Regions from separate parts of the Cytobacillus firmus genome, predicted to be linked through region 1. Evidence: predicted binding sites of a transcription regulator. Region 1 holds the regulator's gene; each other region holds the start of a gene.
The links. The regulator LexA, encoded in region 1, represses DNA repair genes until DNA is damaged. The targets are predictions, from matches to a motif close to CGAACATATGTTCG.
Positions count from the first base shown of each region.

Region 2: NAF01_RS15335 (YolD-like family protein) is a predicted target of LexA. The motif match lies at 1,668-1,681, and genes of this name have one in related genera.
Region 3: NAF01_RS06835 (YhjD family protein) is a predicted target of LexA. The motif match lies at 3,120-3,133, and genes of this name have one in related genera.

Region 1 covers NZ_CP098323.1:1,887,782-1,894,074, reverse strand. The annotation lists gene NAF01_RS09755 (YneF family protein) at 1-39, opposite strand, end outside; gene sirA (sporulation inhibitor of replication protein SirA) at 126-563, opposite strand; gene tkt (transketolase) at 862-2,868, opposite strand; gene NAF01_RS09740 (DUF896 domain-containing protein) at 3,092-3,325, opposite strand; gene NAF01_RS09735 (YneB family resolvase-like protein) at 3,470-4,117, opposite strand; gene yneA (cell division suppressor protein YneA) at 4,127-4,459, opposite strand; gene lexA (transcriptional repressor LexA) at 4,615-5,238, shown strand; gene NAF01_RS09720 (DUF4257 domain-containing protein) at 5,522-5,806, shown strand.
Region 2 covers NZ_CP098323.1:3,030,216-3,036,508, reverse strand. The annotation lists gene NAF01_RS15340 (FUSC family protein) at 1-1,561, opposite strand, end outside; gene NAF01_RS15335 (YolD-like family protein) at 1,707-2,045, shown strand; partial or broken gene NAF01_RS25080 (MEDS domain-containing protein) at 2,231-2,781, shown strand; gene NAF01_RS15320 (GNAT family N-acetyltransferase) at 2,802-3,560, shown strand; gene NAF01_RS15315 (YhbD family protein) at 3,759-4,382, shown strand; gene NAF01_RS15310 (polymer-forming cytoskeletal protein) at 4,400-5,113, shown strand; gene NAF01_RS15305 (spore germination protein) at 5,224-6,293, shown strand, end outside.
Region 3 covers NZ_CP098323.1:1,291,503-1,297,795, forward strand. The annotation lists gene NAF01_RS06815 (M48 family metallopeptidase) at 1-841, shown strand, start outside; gene NAF01_RS06820 (Type 1 glutamine amidotransferase-like domain-containing protein) at 888-1,532, opposite strand; gene NAF01_RS06825 (IDEAL domain-containing protein) at 1,595-1,831, opposite strand; gene NAF01_RS06830 (competence protein ComK) at 2,030-2,584, shown strand; gene NAF01_RS06835 (YhjD family protein) at 2,688-3,077, opposite strand; gene NAF01_RS06840 (S9 family peptidase) at 3,308-5,293, shown strand; gene NAF01_RS06845 (LCP family protein) at 5,555-6,293, shown strand, end outside.

The sequences.
Region 1 (6,293 bases):
AAGAAGCGCCAGTACACCAACTAGAATGTACATACCCATACTAACTTCCTCCTTCATGTTGTCTATCATACAGTGTACTAGACCAAAGGTTATTATACAATATTTGCTTCAGTTTTTCTCTTATTTTAGACGAACTTTCTCTCTTTTATCGGTTTTAGCCACCCATAGCGCTTATGCTGGAGGTCAACAGCCAGAAAGGAAGACTCGCTTTTTCGCAGCACTTCGAAAAAAACTGTCTCTGCCTCATAGCTGCCGGCCGCTTCTAAAACCAGACTCCGTTCAAAAACTTCAAGCTTAGCCCTGCTTCTTTTACTCATCTCTATATAGTATGCACTTTTTTCTATGATAAAGTCTTTTTTTCTCTGGAGCTGCTGGTGGATATATTGATGCACTTTTAAACCCGGGATTGGCTTAGTCACAAAATCAATTTGCTTCGATAGAATAGCCTTCATTTCACCTGACGAACGCTCATACTCTTCAAAAAGCTGAAAAAACATCCGCTCTCTGCCAAAATAATGGGACGCAAATTCATCTTCTATTAAATACAATTGATAAGCTCTCATCTGGCCCCTCCTTCCGGGACAATCCATTTCTTTCAATTATAAGTAAACGAATTCAAGGAATGTGTCTGAAGATGTTAAAAACTTTCACTAATTTTGTCGAAAGCGAAGAATTCAGTTGATTATGAGGATTCTTGATGGAAGAACATCTGCTGTTTGACTCTTTTACAAATATTCACTATTGCATATTCCCCGATTTGATTAATGGTAATCTTGTTTTTTTGATGACGGCTGAAATACTCACTGTCTTTAATGGCATAAAAAAAGGAAGAGCCTCTAGGCTCTCCCTTCCCGAATATCGTTATCCCTGCAGCAAGGCTTTAACACGTGCTACAACGTTGTCTACGGTGAATCCGTATTCTTCCATAATTCTTTCACCTGGTGCAGATGCACCGAAGGTATCGATGGCAAGAACATCGCCTTCGTCTCCTGCATAGCGGTGCCAGCCAAGTGAAGATCCCATTTCAATGGCAAGACGTTTTTTGACTGTCTTAGGAATTACGCTTTCTTTGTACTCTTTTGATTGAGCTTCAAATCGGTCCCAGGCAGGCATGCTTACTACAGATGCATGGATGCCTTCACCTTCAAGCGCTTTTTGAGCTTCAACTGCAAGGCTGACTTCAGATCCTGCAGCAAGCAATAATACATCCGCATTGCTGTTAGAAGCTGGAGATACAACATATCCGCCTTTTTGAACGCCTTCGTATGCCGCAGAATCCGTACCTTTTAATGTAGGCAGGTTTTGACGTGTCAATACTAATGCAGTCGGCTTGTTTGTTGATTCGATTGCTGTTTTCCAGGCAGCTGCTGTTTCGTTTCCGTCAGCAGGACGGACAACAGATAGGTTTGGCATGGCACGAAGTGCAGCAAGCTGTTCTACAGGCTCATGTGTTGGGCCGTCTTCACCGACAGCGATACTGTCATGTGTAAATACATACGTTACAGGCAGGTTCATAAGAGCAGCCAGACGAATTGCGGGGCGAAGGTAATCAGAGAACACGAAGAATGTTCCGCCGAAAACATTTAATCCGCCGTGAAGCGCCATTCCATTCAATGCAGCACCCATTGCAAATTCACGTACACCGAACCAGATGTTGCGGCCATCAAATGATTCAGCCGTAAAGTCACCCGTCCCTTTTATCATTGTTTTGTTAGAGCCTGCAAGGTCTGCAGATCCGCCAAAGAATGAAGGCAGATTCTGAGCGATAGCATTTAGCGCTTCTCCGGAAGAAGCGCGGCTGGCAAGGCTCTTTCCTTCTTCATAAACAGGGATGTCTTTATCCCAGCCTTCAGCAAGCTCACCATTGATCGCCTGCTCCAGCTGTTTCCCTAACTCAGGATGAGATTCCTTGTATTGAGCAAAAAGGTCTTCCCATTCCTGCTGCTTTTTCGCACCGTTTTCAACAACTTGCTGCTTAAAGTGATCATATACTTCCTGTGGAACATGGAAGTCTTCTTCAAATGTCCATTTATAAGCTTCTTTTGTTAATTTCAACTCGTCAGCACCAAGAGGAGCGCCATGCACATCAGATTTGCCTGATTTGTTTGGAGAACCATAGCCGATGACTGTTTTCACTTCGATCATTGTCGGGCGGCTTTCATCCTGTTTCGCTTCTTCAATTGCTTTTGCAATTTCGTGAAGATCATTGCCGTCTTCTACACGGATGTACTGCCAGCCGTATGATTTGAAGCGCTGTTCAACACTTTCAGAGAAAGACTTATCAAGGTCTCCATCAAGTGAGATATCATTTGAATCATAAAGAACAACCAATCTGCCCAGCTTCAAGTGGCCGGCAAGGGAAGCAGCTTCAGCCGAAACGCCTTCCATAAGGTCTCCGTCACCGCAGATGCTGTATGTATAATGATCAACAACATTGAAGTTGTCTTTATTGTATGTTGCAGCCAAGTGGCGTTCAGCCATAGCCATACCGACAGCCATAGCAATACCTTGTCCTAATGGGCCTGTTGTTGCGTCAACACCAGGTGTATGGCCGAATTCAGGGTGACCGGGGGTCTTGCTTCCCCACTGTCTGAACTCTTTAATGTCATTCATGGAAACATCATAGCCGGAAAGATGAAGAAGGCTGTATAAAAGCATAGAGCCATGTCCGGCAGAAAGAACAAAACGGTCACGGTTGAACCATTCTGGATTTTTCGGATTGTGGTTCATGAAGCGTGTCCAAAGTGTATAAGCCATTGGAGCAGCTCCCATTGGCATTCCCGGATGGCCGGAGTTCGCCTTTTCAATGGCGTCAATTGATAAAGTACGAATGGAACTGATGGAGAGTTCATCTGTGTGATTAAACATTCAATACATCCTTTCGAGTAGTAATTCTTCACTCTTTTAATATTATCGGGTGTCCCTTTTTTTCACAACCAATAGGGTCAGGTAAGGGACAAAAAAAGCCGGTTTGTTACTATATTGACACAAAAAGATCCGGCATATGTAAAAAAAGCGGAGATAGTCAGTATTGCCATCTCCTCTATTAAAAGAAGGAATACAGCGCAGTGTATCCCTTGCAATTATATTATTAGTGAAGGCGGTTTTTATTTTGGAATTCTTTCAGTTTTTTCGGAGTTACATCGTTCCCTGTAGGGTCAACGATTGTTACGCCCTTCAGCGTGTTTAACATGCCAGAGCGGAAAGTCTCCAAATACTCTTTGCGGAGAGAAGTCTGTTCTTTCGCTTCTGCTTCTGTTAATCCGGATTCCTTGGACTTCTTTGCCAGTTCATTAATTCGGGCAAGTTTTTGTTTAGGCAGCATTTATTAAAACTCCTTTATATCAAAAGTTTACCTTTGAATAATTCTGATGGAAGTTTTTATTATACAGCAGCTTCAGATATGGAACAATACTGAAACTCAAATGCCATCATACTAAAAATGAGCACTTTTGACAAGAAAAGTGCTCTACTCAGCATGTGAATCAATATGTTCTTTATACCTTCTATGGACAGTTGCTTTGGAAATATTATAGCCAAACCCCCTAAGCGTCGCAGCAATTTCAGCAAACGTTAACTCGTTTTTCCTCAGCCGGACAATTTCCTCTATCGGCACTTCTATTCTTTCCCTGCCGCCATTTGCACCCTGATTACTTAGATTTTTCTCGGGCCTGTATCCTTTATCAACAGCCCTCTGCATGCCGCGTCTGATTTTGATGTTATGCAGCTTTCTCTGATACTCCTCTACCATCCCTACAATGCTAAGCACCATCGAATCTGATTCCGAAAGCTCCAGCTTGCCGTTATTAGAAATGCTGTATAATTGGACTTCTTCTTTAAAGATGCAATGGAGAATCGCAATCTTGGCATTTCCCCTCCCCAGCCTGGTTTCATCCTGGATGAGAACAACCTTAATATCCTTTTTTTTAATTAAGTCTAAAAGTTCCAATATACCGTCTCTTTCGAGATCGTATCCGCTGGCCTGTTCGCGGATGACCTTGACTACTTCAAAGTCATGTTTTTCTGCCAGGTTCAAAAGCTCTTCTTCCTGTCTTGAAAGGGACGTTTCCTGAGTATCCTTTGTTGTACTAACTCTGCAGTAAATTATTGCTTTCATAATTTCTCCTTATTTGTTAAGGTCTGAACTCGCAAGCTCTTTATATGGCTGGTCATCCAGGGCTTTTACTGGAATAACAATTTCATCACCTGGAAAAATCCTTCCTGCCGCTATCCCATTATTTCGTTCTACCCAATTTATAAATTGATCTGTTGTCAGAGAATGCTCAGCAGAAAAATTTTCAGCAATCTCCCATAAAGAATCACCTTCTGCAACAGTGACTTTCACAAACTTTTCCGTATCAGGTGTTTCTATCTGCACAAGCATTACAAACGATGCTGCCAAGCTTAAAACGAAGAGAATAATAGCATAAGAATATGATTTCCACAATTTGTTCAGCATAATATACCACCTCAAAAGAATGTATGTTCGTATTCGTTGATTTCATTATAGACCGAACATTTGTTTCGTGTCAACATAAATTCGAACTTATGTTTGTATCATATGGTAATTGATGCTATAATTGAGACAACAAAACACATACGAGGTGCGTAAAGATGGTGAAATTATCAAAAAGACAGCAAGACATATTGGAGTTCATAAAGGAAGAAGTTAAATTGAGAGGTTATCCCCCTTCTGTAAGAGAAATCGGGGAAGCAGTGGGCCTTGCTTCAAGCTCGACCGTTCACGGTCACCTGGCCAGGCTTGAAAGCAAAGGGCTTATCCGCAGAGATCCTACTAAACCTCGCGCCATTGAGATTTTAGATTTGGACGAGGCTTCTAACATTCCCAAGGTCAGAGCAGTCAACGTTCCGATCGTCGGTAAAGTAACTGCAGGGCAGCCGATAACGGCAATTGAAAATGTCGAAGAATACTTCCCTCTTCCGGAAAGAATGGCACCTGCTGACGAGCATGTATTCATGCTTGAGATCATGGGCGAAAGTATGATTGAAGCAGGAATACTTGATGGAGACTATGTAATCGTCAAACAGCAGAGCACTGCCAATAATGGGGATATCGTGGTGGCCATGACAGAGGAAGATGAAGCAACTGTTAAAAGGTTCTTTAAAGAAAAAGACTTTATCCGTCTGCAGCCGGAAAACTCGACAATGGAACCAATTATCCTCCGCAATGTTTCTATTCTTGGCAAGGTTATAGGCGTATACCGTCATATGCATTAATAGATTGTAAAAAGCAGGCACCTCTGCCTGCTTTTTGTTTTTTTCCATTTTCAAGAAGGTTATCAGTTCTTATTACCTGGTACTATCAGTTAAATCCTACGAAAGTCACTGATACTTTTCTTTTAGCATAAGGTTACAGTCATGTATGACTAATTTATTATTCAGAAAATTCGGTATTTTTATGCATGTTATTTTATAGTTACTTTCTATATAATGGTAATACACCGAGAATCAACCTAAGGTCGCTTGTCCAAAATCTCGACTTTAGGAGTGTGAAGAAAAGATGTTTTTGAACATTACCTTCGCTTTGTTGATTGGTGGGCTGGTCGGTGTCGTTGGACATATTCGGAAAGAAGGCAAAATGGTTAAACCCAGAAGGACAAAAAAATTCATCTATCTGGGGGTCTTTGAAGAGGTAATTATGGGGGCTTTAGCGGCTGTTTTTTTGGTCGTATCTTCAGATCCTGACTCTGCCTTAAAGGTAGTTCTACTGGCGGTGATTGCAGGATTTGGAGGAGATGCACTGCTGACATGTCTCGATTTCTTAAAAATAAGACACAAAGAATAGAGAGATGCAGAGAAATAGAAATTGGTTAAAACCTCGTTCATTTGAAAACGGGGTTTTTGCATTTTTTACATTAAAAACCCCTGACTTTATCAGCCAGGGGTTTTCATATTTTCTTAGTATATGCTCAGGTACTGCCCGCGCTCCCATGGATGCACTAGCGTACGGAACAACCCTCTGGCTTTGCATTTTTAAGCAAACTAATTATTAAATTGACTTCTTCATCCCACAATTACTACACTCTCAGCTAAAGCTATCGGGGTTCATTATATTACTATCGGCTATTGGGAATTGACTAAGAGTTTTCCCAGGAAGAACAAATTAGAAAAGCTTGCAGAGTTTTATGGAGTCACTTTTGAGGAAATTACTGAAGAAAATTATTAGAGCCCTCCTCGAGTGAGAAGCGCTTTTGACTTCTTCTTACTAAAGAAGCAGGATTATCATCCAAGGTGAATTTGTTGGTAACTATTGATGTTAAGCTATTTTACAG
Region 2 (6,293 bases), 1.1 Mb from region 1:
CCCTGGAACTGATAAGGGAGAATGATATTCCGCCAAGTAAAAGGTCATACATAAAAGCGACCAGCATCGTAATAAACATGCTCATTAATGTATAAGAGACTTCAAATAAATAAAAAGAGAAGAAAACTGCTGCAAAAATGAGCGTAATTTCCAGCACAGAATGGCCGCTGACCACTCTGGCAAGCGTAAATCCAATCACTGCCCCGATAATCGTTCCAACTGACCGCTGAAAACCTTTTGTATAAATGCGCCCGATTGATTCGGTTCCGAGCAGAACGATAAAGGCTGTTAAAAGAACCCAATAAGGCTGGTCAGGCGAAAGAATCTGTCCAGCAATGATGGATATGATGGCAGCAGTCAATGCCTGAAACGCTTTTTTGGTGGAAAGTTTGAGGCTCTTATCTTCCTTAGGTGATTCATCTTCATCAGGCGTCTCTTCAGATACTTCTATTTCATTGTCTTTTACTTTATGAAGCGCCTGCTGTATAGTTATGCCGCCCTCAATGACATGGTTTGCAAGGGACTCGATCCGCCTGATCAAGTAAAGCCATCCTGCCGGTTTGTCTTCCCTGTTGAACAAATCCATAATAAGCAGGCGAAGTGCCTGTACAGCAAGCTCTGCTTCACGAAGATTTTGTTCTTCATATTGATGGGCAAGAACTTCAGCGTCACGGAGAGAGCGGGTGACCCAGACCAGGAGGTTTCTCAGCTCTTCTATGTCAAGGGCATTCGCTTTTTTTAAGTTCCGGATGGAGTCAGTCAGGGTTTCAATCAGCATGCCTGTATCAAATATATATAACCTCAGCTGGGATGGAGTCAGCCCTTGCCATAATTTCTGCACATCATCCTCATTGATATACTCTGAAACGATTACAGCATAATCCCGGAGTTTAAGCACGTTTCTCCGCAATTCTTCCCGCTGATGAGCAGTCATACGCTCTCCCTGCATTCCCTCAATTAAGAGATTGAAGGTAAAATTACTTTGGAAATGAAAGGAGCGGATGCTTCTTTTCAGGTTTTTCGCGGTGTCCTGAAAAAGAATGAAATTGAACAGGAAAGCATACGCGACCCCAATCCAGATCCCGAAGTAAAAGGAAGGAAGCTGGCTGGCTGATAATTGCAGAATAGATGAGAAATAAAGTGTCATGAATGCGATCATGCATAATGAGAAATAGCGGACACCAAAGCGGGTCAAATAAAAGCTTAAAAATATTAATGCAACCATTGAAATATCGGTAAAGATTGTGCTTTCTGCCAGCAGTGAACCGATTGATACCCCTGCCATTGCTGAAAATCCAAGGATGCCGGTTGTGAGCATTTTCCCTTTTTTAGAGTCATCCATCACAATCATGATGCCAAGCATGCCGGCCATTCCGGAAACAATTGCCGGAGTAAGGGCGAGAGCGGCATCTGCCCCACCCAATTGCATAAGAAATAGAGTTGTAAATACCGAAGCCATTAAACTTAATGTGGCCCGTCCGGCTTTTTGAAAACGGATCAGGCCGGGGTCGGACGCCAGCAAGCGTCCAAGCCATCGGTGTTGGATTTGAAGCTGCTTCATTGTTTCACCAATCTTTTTTTTGAGAGTTAAAGTGTATTTTACCATTCGTACTTTTATTATCCAAATGAACCAACTTAAGCTTTTTCTGTTTTTTAGGTTTTAAAACAGAACAAATGTTCTATAATAGAATATGGAGGGATTTATTATGCCGCTAAAAGACAGAGGGAAAATAAAATGGCAGCCTGCTCACTTCATGCCGGAACACCGGGCGATGCTAAGAAAGCTGGAAAGAGATCAAATGGCGCAAAACAAGCCGCTCATTGATGAATATGAATTGGAGGAATATGAAAACAAAATTCACTATGCAATGGAATTTGCTTATCTTTTGAAAGTAAAAGTCTGGCGGGAAGGATTTTTCCTCGAATACAAAGGAAGGGTAAACCGACTGGATGGCATCAGCAGAAAAATTCATCTGCAACTGGAGAGCGGGGATCTGGAGAAAATTAACTTTGATGAAATAGCCGGGGCGGAAGTGGAAGAATGAATAATATTTTATAATTGCAGCAGACTCGAGGAACTTACCTCGAGTTTTTATTTGGGCCGTGGACCGCAAACCTGGAGAAAACACACCCATTTTTTTCAATTTTTAGATATAATAAAGAAAGAGCAGCTGGGAGTGAGTAGCGTTAAAGTACATCAAACATTTTTTCGTTATAAGGAGACTTATCAATGAATGAATTGTTAACAGATTTACTTGATAATCTGCAAAAGTCAAACGGAGGTCATATTCTTTATCACTATGATCAAATGGATTGCTATCTTCAAAATGCGGTCTCATACATAACGGCTGGTGTAAGATGCGGCGGACATGTTTTATTTGTGGAGAATGACCGAAATTATTTTCTTATTGATAAAGAATTAACTAATTTGTTAGGAAAAGAGGAATTAAACAGAGTTCATTTTATGAATAATTATGATTTTTATTACACTAACGGTAATTTTAATCCTGATACCATTTACATTTTTTTCTTAAACATATTCAGCCTTATTTAGACAGCAGTTCTAAGATATATACATGGGGTCTGGTTGAGTGGGGTAACGTGAAGGACTACATTCCGTTAGTGGAACAATATGAAAAGAATCTAAGCAATGCCATTTCTGACCATGACCTGATTTCCCTGTGTGCGTATGATAGCAAAAATACCCCTCCGGAACTAAAGGAGAATTTAATGCGCTGCCATGATGTGCTCATAACAGACAGAGAGTATAAATACCTATAAAATGTTCTTAGGAGAAACCGATGGAAAAGATCACATTTCATGATATTTATAAACCGGGACACACTGTTCTGGAAAATGACCTAATTATTCATAACCATAATCCTGACATGCTCCTTCAGTATGACAGCAATTTTATTGCCTTTAAAAGAATGCCTTCCGTTCAGGAGTTTGAGGAGGCACATCAATATTTAAGAGATTTTCATCAGAAAAATGGCCAAAAGCATGTAAGATTTTATTTTCCGGATGATGAGGAGCTTTCTGGAGAGCTTGTGGCTTTCTTTCAGCAGGATAAAGATAATACGGTTGGGTTCCTGGAGTTATTTGCGATTCTTCCGGCTGATTTTCCGGAAGTCCAGGAAAGGGAAGAAATTAAAGTTGAAAATGTAACGGATAAAACATGGAACGATTATTTGGAATTTCAGTATGAGCAGGATTCGGTATATGGGGAAAACTTCGCAGAGAAAAAGAAAGCTCAGCACTTAAGAAATTACAAAGATGAAAGTATTCAGCAGCTTATTGCATTTTATAAAGGAAAGGCAGCCGGATCTGTTGATGTCATTATCAAGGAACGAACAGCTGAAATTGATGGACTGATGGTCCATGAGGATTTTCAAAAAAAGGGCATCGGCAGCTCCCTGCAGAAATCCGTGATGGATCAGTATAAGGATAAAACGATCATTCTTGTGGCGGATGGAGAAGATACTCCAAAAGAGATGTACCGCAGGCAAAATTACCGGTATATTGGAAAGCAGTATAACTTACTAAAAATATACGAATGAAGGGAAACCTGGTTCAATATGAGCCAGGTTTTTTTGTGTCAATAAAACATTGTTTTACAGTGAGAAGCGCGAACAGTATTGATTTCGTGGTGAATTCCGGAAGATTTGTCGAAAAAAATCAGGAAAAAAAGAATAAAAACACATTTCATGCGTAACAGTGTTATGTTACAATCGTATCATCAGAAAGGAGTCCTGGAATTGAGCGATGAATTAATTTCAAAAAAAGAGGTTCTGGATTTAACTGGGATTTCATATGGACAGCTTTACCGGTGGAAAAGGAAGAACCTGATACCTGAGGACTGGTTTGTCAGGAAATCAACGTTTACAGGGCAGGAGACTTTTTTTCCAAAAGAGAAAATCCTCGAGCGGGTTGAAAAGATACAGAAGATGAAGGATACCCTTTCTTTGGATGAGCTGGCCAATTTGTTTTCATTGAATGCTTCGAACCTGAAGCTGCCAAAGGAAAGTCTGATGGCTAAAGGAATAGCTTCTGATCCGGTTATGAATATCTTTCTGGACACACAGGGGGAGATTCACGAATTCAATTATTATGAGATTTTAAAGCTTTATATACTTTCCAGCCTGCTGGAATCGGGGGATATCCATATCGAAGAAGGGAAAATGCTCCTTCAGCTATTAAATGATCATCAAGAGATTCTGCAGCAGCCCAAAGCTGTGATCTGCTTCATTCGAAAACTCGGCATGTCCAGCTGCCTGGCTTCAATGAACGGGGAACAGGTCCTTCTCGAAAAAGGGACAAAATTGGCAGCCGCTATATCGGTAGAGCAATGTGCTGAGGAATTAAAATCCAAATTGGCATAGGAGGAAATGCTGTGGAAATGAAAACACTGGGGAACTTAATCATTAATGGAGTTGGATCGGTTAATGGAGGATCTTTTAATAAAGTCGAAATCAATGGAAAGGGCACGGTAAATAGTGATATAGAATGCGAGAGATTCAATTGCAACGGTACGGGGACGATCCATGGAAACGTAAAAACCGAAAAAGGAAAGATCAGCGGTGCAGCCAAGATCCATGGAGCAGTTAAAGCTGAATCTTTAAATATCAACGGCTCCGCATCCATTTCAGAAGCTGTCCACAGCCAAAAGCTTGAGGTTGCCGGGAATTCCTCCATTGGAGGTTCTGTAAAAAGCGATGAAATGGTAGTGAACGGGAAAGCAAAGATTGCAGGAGACTGTGAAGCGGAGGTTTTCCGCGCGGAAGGGGCTTTTAAGATAGATGGTTTACTAAACGCAGAAACGATTGATATTAAACTATTTGGAGAAAGCAAAGCGAAAGAGATTGGCGGAAGAAAGATAAAAGTGGCACAGCATAGAGAAAGCCTGTTTAAATTGATCAAATCACTCTTCCCCCTCAAGCTCGAGGCAGAATTAATTGAAGGTGATGACATCGAACTTGAAGGCACCTCAGCTCTTGTCGTCAGAGGCAAAAATGTCAAAATCGGCAAAAATTGCGAGATTGGACTAGTGGAATACTCGGGAGAATACGAATGTTCACCAGACTCAGTGGTGAAAGAATCCCGGTTAATATAGAATCATGAATTCCTAACCTGATTGGTTAGGTTTTTTTTAATTAAAAGGCAAGATATTCCTCATACCGGGCACACTAACAAACAAGACTCGTTTTCCAAAGGAGAATTATTGTGTTCCGGAAACATTACAGCCACCATAAAATGATAAGCAAGAGTACTGATTCCAATATTGAATACTTAAAAGAGCAGTTTGGCAACAGCTCCGATCTATCAGTCCGAAATATAATACTTTCAAACCATGGAAAAGCAGCTATCATACATATCCAGGGGATCGTTGACGAACAAAGCCTGCATGACAATGTTCTGCATCCAATTCTTTCCTTTAGTAATGAACAAAAATCTATTCGAAATTGGTCCGATGAAATAACTCAGATCATTTCGGTACCTAAGGTGAATATCATTGATGAATGGCCCGTATTAGTCGACGGTCTGCTGAGCGGGGACACGGTTATTTTGATAGAGGGGCATTCAGAGGCGATCCTTGCGGGAACAAGAAAGATTCAATCAAGGTCTATTACAGAACCTACCACACAAACGGTGGTGAAAGGGCCAAAGGATGGATTTACAGAGAATTTAGGGACGAATATTTCGCTGATCCGTGCCAGAATACAAAATAACAATCTAAGGATTGAACAGACAAAAGCAGGGAAAGTGACCAAAACCGATATAGGCATTTTATATATGGAGGGCATAGCGAAAGAGGAAATCGTCAAAGAAGTGAAGGAAAGAATTAGTAAAATCGATATGGACAGTATATTGGACACAAATTATGTGGAAGAAGCCTTAAAGGACAACAGGAAAACGATCTTTCCCCTCTTCCAGAATTCAGAGAGGCCAGACGTGGTCTCTGCTAACCTTTTAGAAGGCAAAATTGCGATCATTATACAGGGAACACCATTTGCATTGATTCTGCCGGCTGTATTTATCCAATTTTTTCACTCTCCTGAAGACTATTATGCCAATTACCTGGTGAGTTCTTTTTTAAGACTCATTCGGGTTGGCTCGTTTTACGTTAACATGTATGCATCGGCAATTTATTTGGCCCTGATCACGCACCACCATGGCTTAATCCCTACTACTTTAATGGTGACGCTCATGGCACAAAGAGAACAGGTTCCTTTTCCAGCCATTGTGGAATTACTGGTAATGGAACTGGCCTTCGAAGTCCTGCGGGAAGCCGG
Region 3 (6,293 bases), 600 kb from region 1:
TTGGGTTAATTATGGAATGATGCTTCTTATCGTGTCTGTTCTTTACTGGCTGATTAATAAGAGCAGGAAAAGATGGTGGCTTTACGCATGGCTATTATCAGTTCCATTTACCTTATTTATGATGTTTCTGCAGCCGGTTGTCATTGACCCTCTGTATAATGATTTTTATCCTTTAAAAGATAAACAGCTTGAAACGAAAATTCTTGATTTGGCCAATCAGGCTAAAATACCGGCTGAACATGTCTTTGAGGTCGATATGGCCGAGAAAACGAATGCGCTGAATGCATATGTAACAGGGATCGGCTCAAATTCAAGAATTGTTCTTTGGGACACAACTCTAAATAAATTAACTGAAGACCAAATTCTGTTTATAATGGCACATGAAATGGCCCACTACGTGGAGAAGCATATTTACATCGGAATTGGAGGATACTTGCTGCTTTCTCTGCTGGGGCTGTATTTGACTGCTAAATTAATGGAAAAAGCAGTAGATAAATGGGGAAGAGCGCTAAAAATTCCTGCAGTAAATGACATACGTTCCCTGCCGCTTTTTTTGATGATTCTTTCAATGCTGCTCTTTATTTCAAGCCCTCTATCCAATCTTGTTTCACGGTATCAGGAAACAAGGGCAGACCGCTATGCCATTGAAATGACAAAGGATTCAAAAGCCGCAATAGAAACATTTCAGGAGCTGACACGTGCCGGTTTAAGCCAGGTAAATCCGCCGCTTCTTGTGAAAGTATTCCGATATGGGCATCCAACGATGCTTGAGCGCATTTCTATGCTGGAAGAATTTGAAATGGAACAGAGGCAGAAAGAACGGAAGCAGACAGAGGAATGAGTTGCTTCATTATAACTAAAAAAGCAGGCCAATCGGCTTGCTTTTTTTAAATTCCATTTTTATAAATATGTATGCTTCCTTCATCGTCAGCCTGAATTTCATTGTGAAAATAGACGCCTGCATCATCGTCAATTCCATAACCAGTCGCTGCATTGACTTTTCCTGCCGCTGCCTTTAGATTTTCCCGTTCATTCCACTTGGTAAAATGGACACTGATGGCGCAACCCCTGATTAACCCGAGCCCTTTCAAAAAGAGGTGCTGTCTTTTAGGTGTATCAATAGGGGGAATGATGCAATGTTCCGGGATGATCAGGGCGCCTGCCGAAAAGCCTGCTACAGGAATACCATTCATGTACATCCTTCTAATGCATTCTCCGGTTTCACTATCAACAATGAATTTTCTGTAATTTTCTGTGTTACCCCCTCCAATAATGATGCCGGAACAGGACATTAATTCTTGAAGGTAAGATTCTGCTGGGTCAGGGGAAAGCGGGAGATAGCAGAAACTCCTGGCTCCATAAGAAATTAAGGCAGAAGTATACTTCTTCATATACATCTCCCAGCCTTCCCTTTCCAAAAAGAGTATAGCTATTTTGCCATCCGAGCCGCAGGCAAGCTCTGTAAACATTCTTCCTAACCTTTGCCCAAATGGAGGGCTTCCGCCCATTAAAAATAAATGCCTGCTGTTCATTATTCCTCGCCTTTCTGACTAAAAATAAAATACCCCGCTGATTGGCGGGGGCAAACTGCTTTTTATGTGCCAAAACGCTTGGAAAGGTCTTTGTATTGCTTCGAAAAATGCATAAATGCCGGTTTATTTCCTTCATCAATCGCTGCGTCTATTTTTTTCATCAGCTTTTCTCTTTCATTATTCAGCAGTATTTCGGAAATAAGCATATCAAGGTAAAGATCCAGTACATAAGATTCCTTAAGATTTTTCCGCTTAGATCCACTCGTTTTCATTAAGTCGGTGTATGATTTTTCCTTCATGGAAACCACCCCTGAGCTTTTTAATATTATATGGAATTGCTTCTGAATAATCAACTAATTTTTTAAATTTTTAGAAAATATTTTCCGGATGTCTAAAATGTGAACAATTTAGAAACTATTGAATAAATTAGTAATTTTTAGATAAATTGGTGTTAATATGGAAAAGCGAGCACGAAATAGAAAAGGAGATGAAAATGTATGACCCAAAATATTCAAATAATTGAAGAATATGAAATCAATCCAAATACGATGATTATTAAACCTCTCTCTTATGGGATAAAAGTCTATTCGCAAATCTGGGAGCTTGATGAGGAAGTAACTTCTCCCTTTAAGCCGATTGAAATTATTAAAAGCAGCTGTAAATATTTTGGATCAAGCTATGAAGGAAGAAAAGAGGGTACACGCCAATTAACCGGCTTTACCCATAAAGCTCCGATAACGATTGACCCCACAAATTTCATTTATTTTTTCCCGACAGCCTCTCCAAGCAATCCGGAATGTATGTGGATTGCATTGGATCACATAAATTACTTCAAGCGAGCGGAGAACGCACAAACCCAGGTAGTTTTTAAGAACAAACAAAGCTTTATAATTCCAGTCTCATATACGACTCTGAATAACCAGGTGCTCAGAACAGCACTGCTGAAAACGACATTGACAAAAAGGATAGAAGATTCAGAGAGAAAGTCACTTTACTATGCGAATGGTTCCAAAATAATGAATGCTTCGGAGAGAAAAGGAGCCTACCAATAGAAAAGGGCTGGAATTGAAGGATAACCAAGAAGCATGCGGAGTTTCATGCTTCTATTTTCCGTAGTATATTACCTTATTAGATGCAGGCTTTCTTATACAAAAATTAATTGGCTTTCCGATTTTTTCCTGGTCCCGGCAAAGGTTTTTTAATAAGATAATACGTCATTAGCTCCTGAACTTTATTGCGGATTCGGGGATTAAAATAATTATGATGTTCCTCATATCCTTTGTACAGGAACATAAACATAGTAAATGCCTCATCCCTCTTTATTTCCTGTACCTTTAGCTGGTTTTTATTCATATAGCGTTTTACCTCAGAGAGTTCACTTTGAATGACCTTCATTGTTTCTTCAACCAAATCAAGATAAGGCTGTTTTAGTTTAAACGGGCTTTTATTAATGACAATGGAGTCGCGATTTAAAACCGTCAGCACCATTGGCAGATAAATAGCCTGTTCCATGATATTACGGTCTTCCTCAGGAATTCTGGTCATATTGTTCTGCTCCCCTTAAATAATAGTATCCTGCCTAGCGCAAGAACGTATGTTCTTATCTAATTTTACAAAGGAATGTTTTATCTTGCAAGAGCCTATATTTGTCGAAATACTGTTATACTTCATCATTTCCAATAATGAAAAAAAGTTTCAGTCTGAAGCTAATTGGGAAGGGATTTTATTTCTGATGTCGAAATAAGTAGAACACACAGTTAGGAAGGATGAAATAAATGACGCAAAAAAGAACAATTAAACCAGAAGACCTTTATCATTTAAAATCTGTAGCTGATCCGCAGCTTTCCAGGAATGGATCTGATTTGGCTTTTGTCGAGACCAAAATGCTTGAAGAAGAAAATACATATAGTTCAAATGTTTTTTACATAAATACTGCAAAAAGCAATAAGCCTGTTCAGTGGACTTATGGCAAACACCGCAATCATTCACCCCGCTGGTCTCCAGATGGGGAGTTAATTGCATTTGTATCAGACAGAGGCGGGAAGTCACAGATTTATGTAATGAGCAAAGCAGGCGGAGAAGCCAGACAGCTGACACATTGTGCAAATGGTGCTTCAAATCCTGTCTGGTCCCCTGATGGAAAGAAACTTGCCTTCAATCTTTCAATGAAACCGGGTGAAGACGCAGAAACACTAGAAAATCAGGAAAAAAAGGAAGAAAAGCCAATACCGATTGAAATTGAAAAAATGAAACACAAATCTGACGCCCAGGGTTTTTGGAACGGAAGGTACAGCCAGGTTGCCTTAATAGATATAGAAACTGGCGAGATGGAGCAGCTGACAACCGGAGAACATGATTTCCAATTGCAGGACTGGTCTCCAGATGGGAAATGGGTTGCTGTTTCGGCAGATTTGAGTGAAGATAAGGATTTTTCTTTTCTAAGCGATGTGTATATCATTCATCTTGAAACAAAAGACATGAAAAAGATTACAAATGGAAAAGGTTATTTCGGAAGCGCTGCATGGTCACCGGATGGAAAATACATAGGATTGTTCGGGCATGAAAGGGAATACGAAAATGCTACGCATACCAAAGTATGGGTGTATAACCTGGAATTTGAAGATCTGCAGTGCCTGACTGCAGAATCAGACATTTTGGCTGGTGATTATGCCATCGGAGATTTCCAGCAGGGTGCAGTAACACCGGGAATTCTTTGGGCAGAGGACAGCAGAAGCTTCTATTTACTGGCAACTGATCATGGCAATACAGTTGTTTATTATGGCTCTTTAGATGGGGAATTATATCCTGCCCTGCTGGATCAGCAGCATGTATATGGACTGACTACAGGCGGAACTATCAATAAAGCGGTTGTAGCCATCAGCAGACCGTCATCTCCCGGGGAGTTATTTTTACTTGATGTTCCGACAGGGGAATTAAAACAGCTGACAAAAGTCAATGAAGAGTTCCTGAGCGGAGTGGAGCTGGCAGATGCAGAGCCCATTCAGTTTAAATCTTCGGATGAGTGGGACCTCCATGGCTGGATCATGAAACCAGTCCATCTAAAAGAGGGCCAAAAAGCACCGCTTGTGCTTGAAATCCATGGCGGTCCTCATGCTATGTATGCCAATTCTTATTTCCATGAATTCCAATGCCTTGCTGCAAAAGGCTATGCGGTATTGTTTATCAACCCGCGGGGAAGCCATGGATATGGCCAGCATTTTGTAGACGCTGTCAGAGGAGATTACGGGGGCAAGGATTATGAGGATATTATGGATGCGGTCGATTACGCGCTCGAAAACTTCGATTTCATCGATAAAGAAAGGCTTGGCGTAACAGGAGGAAGCTATGGAGGCTTTATGACCAACTGGATTATTGGACACACCAGCCGGTTCAAGGCAGCTGTCACCCAGCGCTCCATTTCCAACTGGATCAGCTTTTATGGAGTAAGTGATATCGGCTACTATTTTACTGATTGGCAAATCAAGAGTGATATGAATGATATAGAAAAACTATGGAAACACTCTCCGCTTGCTTATGTGAATGATATAAATACACCACTCCTGATTCTGCACAGTGAAAAAGACTATCGCTGTCCAATTGAACAGGCAGAGCAATTATTCATTTCCTTAAAGCATCAGAAGAAAACAGCAAAATTTGTCCGGTTCCCTGAAGCCAATCACGAGCTTTCAAGAAGCGGAAAACCGAATTTGCGAATCAGCCGCCTAAACTACATAGCCGGCTGGTTTGATGAATATCTCTAAGATAAAACCGCAGACCTTCGGGTTTGCGGTTTTTTCATAAGGCTGTAAAGGAACACAAAACTTGCCGATATAAATGTTGTCATTTTTTATGCAAGAAACCATTTAAAATAAATTGCAAAGAATTCAATTCATCTGCAAAATATAAGGTATACAGGATATACCAGCATAGCTATCGAAACTTTTTATTGAACTCTGCAGTCAAATATAAGTGAAGGTGTTTACACTGTTCCATAATTTGCTTTAAAGAAAGGACTTATTCTTATGAGATCAGATAGATATGAAAAGAAGAAAAAGAAAGGAAAGTGGAAATCTGTCCTCCTGATTCTGCTTCTCTTGATTGCAGGAACCCTTGGCTATTCTTATTTTCAATTTAAGCAAGGTGTTTCCCAGACAGAAGGAGAAGCAAATATACAGACAGAAGAGTTTGAATTCAATGGCGAAAAAGATAAATATGGCGGGACGAATATCCTGATTCTTGGAAGTGATGCAAGGGGAGAGGAGAAATCAAGGGCTGATACCATAATGGTTGCCCAGTATCATCCTGAAAAGGGCACATATAAGCTTATTTCTTTTATGAGAGACATGTATGTGGACATACCGGGACATGGGCAAAACAGAATAAATTCTGCTCTTGCTTATGGAGGCCCTGAGTTATTGAGGCAGACGCTTAAAGAGAACTTTGATATAGATATTAAATATTACTCCATTGTTGACTTTGAAGGCTTTGTACATTTAATTGATGAAGCTTTTCCCAGAGGGGTAGAAATTGATGTGGAAAAAAGAATGTCTGCCAATATTGGTGTAACACTGGAACCGGGCCTGCAGCGGCTTGATGGAGAGCATCTCCTTGGGTACGTCAGGTTCAGGCAGGATGCAGTAGGGGATTTTGGAAGAGTAGAACGCCAGCAGAAGGTAATGAAAGAAGTAGCAAGCCAGTTTACAAGCCTTCAGACCATTACGAAGCTTCCAAAACTCATCGGGGTGGTAACTCCTTTTGTAA